Regions from separate parts of the Clostridium moutaii genome, predicted to be linked through region 4. Evidence: riboswitches for the same ligand, from Rfam matches in the RefSeq annotation. Region 4 holds a riboswitch; each other region holds the start of a gene.
The links. Region 4 has a riboswitch for S-adenosylmethionine ahead of AB8U03_RS02735 (homocysteine S-methyltransferase family protein). Riboswitches for the same ligand answer to the same signal wherever they lie in the genome.

Region 1: linked by a shared signal. The riboswitch ahead of metK (methionine adenosyltransferase) and the one ahead of AB8U03_RS02735 (homocysteine S-methyltransferase family protein) in region 4 are both predicted to bind S-adenosylmethionine.
Region 2: linked by a shared signal. The riboswitch ahead of cysC (adenylyl-sulfate kinase) and the one ahead of AB8U03_RS02735 (homocysteine S-methyltransferase family protein) in region 4 are both predicted to bind S-adenosylmethionine.
Region 3: linked by a shared signal. The riboswitch ahead of AB8U03_RS12375 (methionine ABC transporter ATP-binding protein) and the one ahead of AB8U03_RS02735 (homocysteine S-methyltransferase family protein) in region 4 are both predicted to bind S-adenosylmethionine.

Annotation. Positions count from the first base shown of each region.
Region 1 covers NZ_JBGEWD010000002.1:183,768-186,921, reverse strand. The annotation lists gene mreB (rod shape-determining protein) at 1-331, shown strand, start outside; gene yyaC (spore protease YyaC) at 369-908, opposite strand; tRNA gene AB8U03_RS03625 (tRNA-Thr) at 1,183-1,258, shown strand; tRNA gene AB8U03_RS03620 (tRNA-Tyr) at 1,264-1,348, shown strand; tRNA gene AB8U03_RS03615 (tRNA-Val) at 1,357-1,432, shown strand; tRNA gene AB8U03_RS03610 (tRNA-Thr) at 1,449-1,524, shown strand; tRNA gene AB8U03_RS03605 (tRNA-Tyr) at 1,530-1,614, shown strand; SAM riboswitch class I at 1,686-1,790, shown strand; gene metK (methionine adenosyltransferase) at 1,863-3,038, shown strand; gene recD2 (SF1B family DNA helicase RecD2) at 3,154-3,154, shown strand, end outside.
Region 2 covers NZ_JBGEWD010000001.1:403,261-406,414, forward strand. The annotation lists gene AB8U03_RS02100 (adenylyl-sulfate reductase subunit alpha) at 1-778, opposite strand, end outside; gene cysC (adenylyl-sulfate kinase) at 783-1,382, opposite strand; SAM riboswitch class I at 1,693-1,803, opposite strand; gene AB8U03_RS02110 (hypothetical protein) at 2,005-2,361, shown strand; gene AB8U03_RS02115 (YeiH family protein) at 2,414-3,154, opposite strand, start outside.
Region 3 covers NZ_JBGEWD010000012.1:11,168-14,321, forward strand. The annotation lists gene AB8U03_RS12365 (MetQ/NlpA family ABC transporter substrate-binding protein) at 1-299, opposite strand, end outside; gene AB8U03_RS12370 (methionine ABC transporter permease) at 324-992, opposite strand; gene AB8U03_RS12375 (methionine ABC transporter ATP-binding protein) at 989-1,768, opposite strand; SAM riboswitch class I at 1,979-2,082, opposite strand; gene AB8U03_RS12380 (DUF4317 domain-containing protein) at 2,166-3,154, opposite strand, start outside.
Region 4 covers NZ_JBGEWD010000001.1:538,429-541,582, forward strand. The annotation lists gene AB8U03_RS02735 (homocysteine S-methyltransferase family protein) at 1-1,626, opposite strand, end outside; SAM riboswitch class I at 2,042-2,137, opposite strand; SAM riboswitch class I at 2,282-2,401, shown strand; gene AB8U03_RS02740 (O-acetylhomoserine aminocarboxypropyltransferase/cysteine synthase family protein) at 2,522-3,154, shown strand, end outside.

The sequences.
Region 1 (3,154 bases), on a different contig from region 4:
AGGGCTCCCCAAAAATATGGAAGTATCATCTAAAGAAATGAGAATAGCTTTGAAGGAAACTGTAAATTCTATAGCAGATACAGCTAGGGCGGTATTGGAAAAAACTCCTCCAGAGTTATCCGCTGATATAGCTGAGAAAGGTATTGTTATGACTGGAGGAGGAGCCTTGCTAAATGGATTAAGTGATTTAATACAGGAAGTAACTCATGTGCCTGTTTATGTAGCTGAAGATCCAATATCCTGTGTAGCTTTAGGCACAGGAAAGGTTCTTGAGTATTTGGACAAAATGGAAGTTATTTTTACCGGTGATGATATAACCTTAATAGATTGAGGATATTTTATTGGTGTTAAAAAATTTGTCTATATATTTACAATAAGATATTATTATAATAGAGATAATATGAATGAATTAATGAATAAAGTATTACTTCGGCCATATTTAAAATTAGATTCAAACGTATATTGCTGGTATTATTAAATATATCTTCATTGCCATTTGAATCAACTATGCCTATTATTGAGGAATCCCCTACATTGGGAAGGGATTTTCCTACTCCCTTGCCGGGATGAACGGGAAAGTCCCTTACCTGTATTTCTCCAATGGTTTTGGAATCTCCTAAACAGGCATCGATCCCTATAATGTTGTTATGAGGATGAAGTAACTTTATTTCATTTAGTCTACTCTCAATGTTCAAAGCATGTATGGGTTCTGAAATTGTGCCATAAACTGGCAGAGGAAAGTGCTTGCACTTTAGCAGAGTACCTACTAAGGGGCCAAGACAGTCCCCTATATATCTATCTGTACCGATACATACAATAATGGTATCCTTGTTGATGTGATCCTTTAAAAAATAGGCTAAATCGTAATATGCCAATGGATTTTTATAGTTAGATTTTACTTTATTCAATATATTCACCTTCTTTTATGTATGCAATACCTATCTATGGATAATATCCAAAGAGAATACTATATATAATTTATATGATGGAATTATGTAAAATATTATGTCTAAATCACAGGTATATGATTTCTAAAGGAATAATGAGATACATGAAGGAATAAACATTTAACATTAGATTTTAATGTAATATGAAATTTGAAAATAATTGCACAAAAATGTATACTAAACTACGTTAAACGCCTTTATGTTTTATGTGGGCGTAATTGTATGAAATAAATAGGCTGGCATAGCTCAGCAGGTAGAGCAACTGACTTGTAATCAGTAGGTCGTGGGTTCGAAGCCTACTGCCAGCACCAAATGTGGAGGAATTCCCGAGCGGCCAAAGGGGGCAGACTGTAAATCTGTTGTCAGTGACTTCGATGGTTCGAATCCATCTTCCTCCACCAAATATTATGGGCGCATAGCTCAGCTGGGAGAGCATCTGCCTTACAAGCAGAGGGTCACAGGTTCGAGCCCTGTTGTGCCCACCACATTATAACAAAATAAGCTGGCATAGCTCAGCAGGTAGAGCAACTGACTTGTAATCAGTAGGTCGTGGGTTCGAAGCCTACTGCCAGCACCAAATGCGGAGGAATTCCCGAGCGGCCAAAGGGGGCAGACTGTAAATCTGTTGTCAGTGACTTCGATGGTTCGAATCCATCTTCCTCCACCATAAAAAAGCACTGTTAGGGTGTTTTTTGTTTTATTAGAATCTTTATAATTATTGTAAATCTATAATATAAACTCTTATCCAGAGAGGCGGAGGGAAAAAGGCCCGATGAAACCCGGCAACCAGTAGAAATTTTGCCAAGGTGCCAATTCCTGCAAGTTAATTTTGCAAGATAAGAGAGCAGTTAATTATTTAACCTCTTCTTATTTGAAGAGGTTTTTATTTTTTTATACAGTATGGAGGTATTGAAAATGAGAAAATTATTTACGTCTGAGTCAGTTACAGAAGGTCATCCAGATAAAATGTGCGATCAAATTTCAGATGCAATTCTGGACGCTATATTAAAACAAGATCCTTACGGAAGAGTAGCATGTGAAACTGCTACTACTACAGGTATGATTTTGGTTATGGGAGAAATATCAACTAAATGTTATGTTGATATATCTAAAATAGTTAGAAAGACTGTAAGGGAAATAGGATATACCAGAGCTAAATATGGATTTGACTGTGATACCTGCTCAGTGATGAGCTCAATTGATGAACAATCATCAGATATAGCTATGGGGGTCAACCAGTCCCTGGAAGCTAAAAAAGGACAGATGGAGGGAACAGATGCCATAGGAGCAGGAGATCAAGGTATGATGTTTGGATTTGCCACTAATGAGACTCCAGAATATATGCCTATGCCTATAAGTCTGGCTCATAAGCTGGCAAAAAGATTGGCACAGGTTAGAAAGGATGGGACTTTAAGTTATTTGAGGCCAGATGGAAAAACCCAGGTGACTATAGAATATGATGACAATAAACCTATTAGAGTTGATACTATAGTGGTATCCGCCCAGCATGATGAACTGGTAACTAAAGAACAAATTGAAAGTGATATAATTGAACATGTTATAAAGCCTGTTGTGTCACCGGAATTTTTGGATAAAAATACTAAGTACTTCATAAATCCAACAGGAAGGTTTGTGGTTGGTGGACCTCAGGGAGACTCTGGTCTTACAGGAAGAAAAATAATAGTGGACACCTATGGTGGATATGGAAGACATGGTGGTGGAGCGTTTTCAGGAAAGGATCCAACCAAGGTGGATAGATCCGCTGCTTATGCTGCAAGATGGGTGGCAAAAAATTTGGTAGCTGCTGGTGTTGCCGATAAGCTGGAAATACAACTTGCATATGCTATAGGTGTAGCAAAACCTGTATCTATAACTGTTGATACTTTCAACACTGGGAAAATATCAGAAGAGGAAATAGTGGGCATAGTAGAGAAGGTATTTGATCTAAGGCCAGCTGTTATAATAAGGGATTTGGATTTGAGAAGACCTATATACAGACAGGTTGCAGCTTATGGGCATTTTGGAAGAACCGATATAGATTTACCTTGGGAAAAATTAAATAAAGTTGATGATATAAAAAAATATATCTAGAATTTTAAAAGCTCTGTATGCAAATTTACAGAGCTTTTTTAAAATTAAACTTATGTGTTATAATTATATTCAAAGATATAGGTTTTTACATGTTTATTAAAGTGGGAGAGATCTTA
Region 2 (3,154 bases), 140 kb from region 4:
TTTGGGGAGTTCCTATTCCCTGGGCTATAGTTCCTGTAGGAGCTATGGTATCTTTACATCTCAGAGCAATAAACCTCATTTCAAAAGTTGTCATTTCAGCTCCCGCCCTTATTCCCATTGCATATCCTGCTCCAGTGTTAAAAGGTGAATACCACATTTTATGTTTTGAAAAGTTAGGGTTATTGGGTTTATATATTCCTGATGTCCCTCCTGTGGCACATATGACAGCCTTTGCATAGATTACATAAAATCTTTTATCATGGACAGAAAACCCATAAGCGCCTATTATCCTTCTATCTTTCTGTATATAATCTATAATATTTATGCCATTTAGCACATTTATGTTATGTTGATTATTGACTTCTGCCGCAAGTATTGGCTTGATGTTTTCTCCATTTATCTTTATACTTCTTTTGCCTCTCTTTACATATCTTCCTCTTGAGTCTTTTAAAATTGGAAGTCCCATCTTCTCCATCTCATAAGTTACATTGTTGAGCCTTTTAGCTGTGGTATATACTAAATCTTCCCTTATGATTCCATTAAATTCTTTCTTTACATAGTCCACAAAGGATTCAGGAGTCTCACCTTCATTTATGTATGCATTTAAGGCATTTATCCCAGCTGCAAGACATCCACTCCTCTTTATATTTGCTTTTTCCGCAATTAAAACATCTATTTCTGGAGATGATTTAGCTGCTCTAAGTGCAGCAAAGCAACCTGCAGTGCCTCCCCCTATTATCAGAATATCAGCAGCTAGTTTTTGAATTATAAATTCCATTTAATCACTCCTGCCTTTTACAAGATAAAAAGTTCAATATTTTATTCACACATTGTTCAGTACTATTTGATTGAGTGTATATAACAATTTCAGGATTATCAGGTAACTCATAAGGAGAATCTATACCTGTAAAGTTCTTTATTTCACCCTTTCTGGCTTTTTTATAGATTCCCTTGGGATCTCTACTTTCACAAACTTCAAGAGGACAATCTACGTATACTTCTATAAAATCCTTACCCAGCAAATTTCTGATTTTATTTCTATCCGCCTTAAATGGTGATACAAAAGCTGCAATTGTAATAATCCCTGAATCCACAAACAATTTACATACTTCTGATATTCTTCTTATGTTTTCAACCCTATCCTCTTTGGTAAATCCAAGATTTGAATTTAAACCATACCTCACATTGTCGCCATCCAAAAGATAAGTAAGCCTGCCAATATCATGCAGCCTAGTTTCCAGTGCAGAAGCTATAGTGGATTTTCCTGAACCGGAAAGTCCTGTGAACCATATAAGCATTCCCTTTTGATGAAGCAATTTTTCCCTCATTTCTCTATTTACCAATGTTTTATGCCATTCTATATTGGTTGATTTTACATTCAATAAAAATTCCCCCTTATTATCCAGAACAAATAATTACAAGCATACATCTCTTAGTATTAATATTGTGCACTAAACTTTGTCATTCCTATACTTTTCACCATTTTAGTAAAAAGTGTGTTGAATATATCCCCCTTTTCAACTTTTATTTATTCTCTTAAATGCATAAATAAGAAAAAGCCAAGCATAGCCTATTAATAGAGATCATATATAATCTCATCTCTATACTAAGCTAGCTTGGCCTCTAGTTTTTCTAGTCAGTCAAACAAAAAACTTCCTATGGAGAAACCCATAGGAAGCTATATCCTCTCGTCTCTCATCTTTCAGATAAATTCACACCTGCTGGAATTGGCACCGTTAAATATACATATATTCAGGTTGCCGGGCATCATAAGGCCAGTCCCTCCGCCGCTCTTGATAAGAAGTTTCATATTTAATTTTGTATTGTAAAAAGTAAATTATATATAATATATAACCTTTTAAGTTTTTTGTCAATATAAAATTTAAAAACAATTAATAACTTTCTTTAAATATAAATTTGCTTATTATGAGAATTTAAAATAAAATATAAAATAATATATGCTACGTGGATATTGTGGATATTAATAAAAGGAAGTGCTTAATAATGGATAAAAATCAAATCACATGCATACAAAATGTTCGTTTTATTTTTAATTTTTTTGAGCTTTCTAAGGGAAAATCCATTTTAAAAAATATTGATGACAACACCAATATGACTGCTGAATCATTGAGAAATTTAGGACATTCACTGCAGCAGCGTTTTTCAAGGATTGCCTCCATGGTAGAAATTTTGCAATCTTCCCATGATAATTGGGAAATCGCCAGAAAAAAAGATAGGATCATCATGGAAACAGAATCTTTTGATTTTAACGATGCAATTAAAATATTATCGGCAAAAGGTTTCAAAGATGATGAATACATCTTGAAGGTGGAATATGAAAGAAAATGGGGAATGCTTTAAATTTTTCATTATAAGAAAAGAGACATCTTAAAAATTAAGATGTCCCCTTATTTTATAAACTAGACCAATAAGAACCTAAAATCAATATAGATACTATATATCCTAAAATAACATTGACAACTGCACCGGCAGAAAATGCAGCAAAGGGTTTCCAGCCAACAGCTGTTAATTGTTTAAACCGGGTAGTAAGTCCAATAGACAGGAAACAAAATGTAAATGCCCAGGTTCTGATTTCCTTAATTGGAGCAATTACATTGGAATTAATTGATGTGGCTGCAGCTGGTGAAACATTTGAAAGCAAAATAGTGAGAAATATTGAAGCTATAAAGAATCCAATGACAAATTTCGGAAACCTATGCCAGATATCAGAGGCATTGGCCTTTGTCCCACTTTCTTTATTCTCCCATTTCGTAATTGAGATTATAGCTAAAATAAAGCACCAGATTCCAATAAACATATCACGACCAACCACTTTCATGAGGGTGAATGTAGTAATAGCTTTATCGCCAAATGAACTGGCAGCCGTGACACCTGCAGCATCTGCAAATTCAGATGTGCCAATCCACGCACCTGCCGGCCCTGCTGGTATACCAGCCAGTTTTATAAACACTGACAGTGCGAAAATCATAACAACTGCCCAAGCTACCACAAGAGAAATAGCTACGGAAACTTCCTCCTTTTTTGTCTGTATAGCACTTCCTACAGCTATGGATGCTGAAACTCCGCAAATGGATCCGCCTGCTCCCAAAGTAGCAGCAAACCTTTTATCAAGTCCCAACCATTTTGTACCTAC
Region 3 (3,154 bases), on a different contig from region 4:
AAATAAGGTAAATGCTGAAAATAATTTGCATCTATCTGTTTTTCCTGTAAAGCTGGATTTAACTGATCCTCATCATCCAGTACCACAACATCCAAATTGATTCCCTCTTTTGCCAGAGCAGGTTTTATGTGGTTTAATATTTCCGCATGGGGCACTGCTGCAGCTCCTATCTTCACTGTAACACTCTTGCTCTTATCGCTTGAACTGCTTGTACTCTTTGAATCACTGCTGTTTCCACAGCCTGAAAACAATCCTACAACCAACACCAGCATCAATGATATTACACTTTTCTTTTTCATATTAATTCATCTCCCTTAAAATAATCAATCAAATTTATATCTTTTTTTATTTACATATCTAGAAATATGGTCTCCTGAAAACTGTATGATCTGCACCAGGCAAATTAACAGCACAACAGTAGCTACCATAATATCTTCACGAAATCTCTCATATCCAAAACGTATTGCCAGGCTTCCCAATCCTCCTGCTCCTATAGCACCAGCTACAGCAGTAAATTCAATAATGGATATAATTGAAATTGTAATCCCTCTTATAAGTGAAGGCAGTGCTTCTGGTATTAAAACTTTTAATATAATTTGAAATGGTTTTGCTCCCACAGCCAAAGCTGCTTCAATTTTTCCCCATTCTACTTCTTCTATTGATGTTTCAATAATTCTAGCTAAAAAAGGTGCTATTCCTATGGATATGGGAACAATAGCTGCCTTCATACCCAATGTAGTTCCTACAATCAATCTGGCTAATGGCAGTAAAACCACAATTAATATTATAGAAGGAAGGGATCTTATTGCATTTACTATAGCAGCCAATACTTTATTTAATTTTTCATGCTCTAAAATATGTCCTTTTTTAGTAACAACCAAAATAATTCCAAGCGGCAGCCCGATGAGCAGTGCTATGCAGCCAGCTATAATTACCATTTCTATGGTTTCCGACAATCCTTTTAGAATCAACATTTTAAAATCATCAGTCATATTACCTCACCTCCAGGATAATCGGAATTCACACTGAGATTTCTCATTATTTTAACAAACTTTTTAGCAGTATCACTTTTAGGATTTAAAAATACTGAATTTGTGCTTCCTGTTTCCACAATCTTACCTTCTTCAATCACTGCCATATTATTGCAGATATATTTAATAACATCCAACTCATGGGTTATAAGCAGAATAGTTAAATTAAGTTTTTTATTTATATCCCTTAAAAGCTCCAATATGGAATAAGTGGTCTGTGGATCTAATGCGGAGGTAGCTTCATCACTTAATAACACATCTGGTTCATTGGCCAGTGCCCTGGCTATACCCACTCTCTGCTTCTGACCTCCGCTTAATTGGGCAGGATAAGAATCCACCTTGTCACTCAGCTCTACTAAATTCAATATTTCATGCACTCTATTCTTTATCTTTTGTTCAGGATAACCAGATATCTTTAGAGGAAAAGCTACGTTCTTATATACAGTCATTGAATCAAATAAATTAAAGTCTTGAAATATTATTCCAATTTTTTTTCTAGCTTCTCTAAGTTCGTTTTTATCCATAGCAGTAATATCTTTGTCTCCAATGAGTACAGTGCCTGAAGTAGGTTCTTCAAGCCTATTTAAGCAGCGTATCATTGTAGACTTTCCAGCTCCGCTAAAGCCTATTATTCCGAAAATATCTCCTTTCTCCACTTTAAGATTTATATCTTTTAGTACTTGAATTTTACCTTTAGGCGTACTAAAGGTTTTACTTAAATTTTGTACACTTATCATAATAATTTCCTTCCTCCTCCTTTCTTTTAATAATTGCCTATATACCATCTTTCTCTTTAATTAAAATAAATTGCGGCAAAACAAAAAAGAGACTAAATCTTATAAAAATCAAAATTTAGTCTCCAGTTTTTCTGGTCAACCTTTAAAATTTGTATTTAATTAAATTATAAAAAACTCAGAGGAAACCCCTGAGTTTATATTCTCATGATTACCTCATCTCTCAGCTATAGGCTGCAGGAATTAGCACCAATGCATTAATCAATACTGGTTGCTGGGTTTCATAGGGCCTTTCCCTCCACCTCTCTTAATAAGTTTATTCAATATTTAATATTATGACAATCAGTATATCAGCAATATTAAACATTGTCAATAAATTTTTTACTGGAAAATTAAAAATTTAAATATAATCCTCTATCTCCTCAGTCTCCAGGTTAAGTCCATTTACAACCATATCTTCTTTCAGCTCTATTAATAGACATTTCCTGCCTTTTTTATCCACTACCTGCCTTACACTGCTTAAATCCTGTGGTTTTATGGTTATGCTTGTATTTTCATTCTCAATCTTTATAGATTTACTTTTAAAATCAGGAACTACATTCCTGGCTTTAAACTCATAATCTTCCCCGCATACTTCCTGAAAGGCATTTTTAATAGATTGTACACTTTCTACACCACTTTCACCCAGTACCCTTGTAACTTCATTCATATCTAAGGTTGGTTCTTCTTCCCTGTCTTCTTCATCAAGCTTTTCATTTATCTTTTCATATATATCCTGCATAATATCCGGTTTTATTTTGCCTCCTACTGCAGTGCCCAATATGGCATTAAAATTTTCTTTTTCTTCTACTGCTGTAGGTTTTATTGTACAATCCAGTACCTTCTCTACAAAAGTACCATTAATTTGTTTGGCCTTTGAAGAGTAATATATTATCTTATTTACATCTACATACTGACATGTAAAACTTGGAAACATAAATCCATCTAGGGGAGAATTTAAATTTATAATCATGTCCAGTGCAGAATTTGGCTTGAATTTCATTTCAGTATAGTCAAATTTTAATACTTTCTTGGGAATTTCCACTTTATTTACACTACACAATAAAAATTCTACGGCCTGCACATAATCCTCTATGTCACTATCTCCTTCATCCTCATTTTTTTTATTGCTGCTGTAATACTCTGCTTTTATAAAATTTATCACTACATCTGTATCGTAAGTGTAATTTTTAGATATTTTATCCACTACTTTATCTCCGAATTCAGCTATGCTCTCCTTGGAATTTAAAGCATTATACAATATACGCTGAGTATTTTCACTATCATCTGGATTTTTTTCCTTTTCCATTTCTCTAAAATTCAATTCAAATATCTTGGAATCCAGGGAAC
Region 4 (3,154 bases):
CGTATTTATTATAGGCAAATCAAGACCTGCATTAAGTGCCAGTGCGAGAAAAGTTCTATTTAATATGCACCTTCTGGGAAGTCCATAGGATATATTGCTTACTCCCAAAATAGTTTTTACTCCAAATTTTTCTTTCACAAGTTTTACAGCTTTTATAGTCTCCATAACTTCCTTTTGTTGTGCCGATACAGTAAGTGTAAGACAGTCAACTATTATGTCTTTTTTACTGATTCCATAACAGGCCGCAGTTTTAATTATTTTTTCTGCAATTTTAACTCTACCTTCTGCACTATCCGGTATTCCTTCTTCATCTATAGTAAGTGCTACTACACATCCTCCATATTTTTTTACTATGGGAAATACCTCTTCCATTGACTTTTTTCTTCCATTAACCGAATTTATTATGGGTTTTCCATTATATATCCTGGCTCCGGCTTCTAAAACCTTTGAATTAGGACTATCTATATTAACCGGCAATTGTATCACCTGTTGTACTGCCTTTATTGCCTTTTCCATCATCTTAACTTCATCAATTTCAGGAAGTCCTACATTTAACCCCAATATATGAGCTCCTTCACTCTTTTGAGCCATGGCTTCTTTCTTTATATAATTGACCTTACCCTCTCTTAATTCTTTCTTATAGGTCTCCTGGCCTGTAGGGTTTATCCTCTCTCCAATAATTTTTATTTCATTTCCCAGAAAAACAGTATCAGTAGATGAACAAACTGCAGTATAATTTTTCTCTCTTACTTCCCTTGGAAGTACATCTTTCAGTTCACCTATAATTGTCTTTATAAATTCCGGATTTGTACCGCAACATCCTCCAAAAATCCTAACTCCTTTTTTAGCCATAAGCAATATGTTTTTTGAAAACTCTTCAGGGGTTATATCATAAATTGTATTTTTGCCGTCATATCTGGGCAAACCTGCATTAGGCTGTACCATAACAGGTATAGATGCATATTTTAATATTTCATCTACAATACCTTGAAGTTCTCCTGGACCTAGTGAGCAGTTCACTCCAAGAACATCCACTCCTAAAGCTTCAAGTGTAAACACCATGGTTTTAGGATCCGTTCCCATAAGTGTTCTACCATCCTGCTGAAAGGTCATTGTACAAAATATTGGCAGAGAGCTATTTTCTTTTGCTGCAAGAACAGCTGCTTTCGCCTCATATAAATCAGACATAGTTTCTATTAAAATTATATCCGCTCCAGCTTTTTCCCCTATAACGACTTGATTTTTAAACAATTTATATGCACTCTGAAAGCTCAAGCTTCCTGTAGGTTCCATAATTTGTCCGGTAGGCCCTATATCAAGAGCTACCAATTTATCTCCAGCCTCTTCCTTTGCAATTTTTACTCCAGCTGTAATAACATCTTTTATAGTATAACTGGAAAAATTGTATTTAAGTTCATTGGCTCCAAAAGTATTGGCTATTATAATATCCGATCCTGCTTGTAGATATTGTCTATGTATTTTTTTTATTGTTTCAGGATTTGTCACATTAAACACTTCTGGTAGCTGACCCACCTGAAGTCCATATTTTTGAAGCATTGTTCCCATAGCTCCATCAAAAAAAATAAATTTTTTATCAAACTTATTTAATAAACTTTTAAAACTCATTTATTTCACCCTTCCTCAAATACAATTCACATTATCACTATATTTCAACAACTGTTAAAATTGTATAAATATTAGCTAATTTAAGCTTTATATAATATATTTTTAGACTTGAGCCTAATTTATCTCTCTCTTTATATAATATATATAAATTAACATATACACAAATTTTTTTCAGTAAATTCTGACACTCCTTAATCAATTGCACTATTATAAAAATATATAAAAAAAATTGCCCCTCCATAAGAAAAGCAACTTTCAATTTCATAAAAAGTTAATCTTTTCTTATCTTTCAGAATTCACTCTACAACACATTTATTCCAATACTAAAATTTTTCAAAATAACAGTATAAAGAATCTATATTGTAGATAACAAGCTTTAATGTTCAGAAAAAATTTTTCGTATTCAAACATTAGAACCCCATTTATTTTATTCTGCAGGAATTGACACCGATACATAATTGCCGGTTGTCGGATTTCATAGGGCCTGTCCCTCCATCTCTCTTGATAAGAATATTCTAATATTAATACTTTAAATACAAATTGTCAATATTCCTTTGACCTTTATTTTTATTCTTAAAATTTAAAAATTTTTTTCATTTTTCTATTGACAAGTTACCTTGTTATCTGTTATCATTTTCTCAATCGAATACGGAACTTCTTATCCAGAGCGGCTGAGGGACTGGCCCTATGATGCCCGGCAACCTGAATGATCATTTTCATTCAACGGTGCTAATTCCAGCAGGTATATATGTATATATAACCTGAAAGATGAGGAGCATGAAGAAAAGTCTTCTTGTATCTCATCTGCAAGAAGACTTTTTATTTTGCCAAATTATATAGAAGTTTCGTCCAGAATATTTAATATATTAAAAGAAATATGAGGAGGAAGTAAAAAATGAGTGAAGAAAGAAAATTAAGTTTTGAAACATTACAGGTACATGCAGGTCAGGTACCAGATCCAACTACAGGAGCAAGGGCAGTGCCAATTTATCAGACAACATCCTTTGTTTTTAAAGATGCAGATGAAGCTGCTGACTTTTTCCAGCTTAAAAAGCCAGGAAATGTTTATGGCAGAATAATGAATCCTACAGAAGATGTATTTGAGCAGAGGGTGGCAGCTCTTGAAGGAGGCAGTGCAGGACTTGCTACTGCGTCAGGGCTTGCAGCAATATTATATTCTATATTAAACGTAGCAAATGCAGGAGATAATATAGTTTCCGCCAGCACACTTTATGGTGGCACATATGAATTATTTTCAGTAACTTTAAAGAAATTGGGAATTGATGTAACATTTGTGGATCCTGATGATCCTGAAAACATCAGAAAAGCAATTACAGATAAAACAAAAGCAGTTTATGCTGAGACCATAGGAAATCCAAGGATAAATGTTTTGGATATAGAAGCTGTGGCAAACATAGCTCATGAAAATAAAATACCTCTTATTATAGATAATACTTTTGGAACACCATACCTTGTAAGACCTATAGAATATGGAGCAGATGTAGTTGTCCATTCTGCAACTAAATTC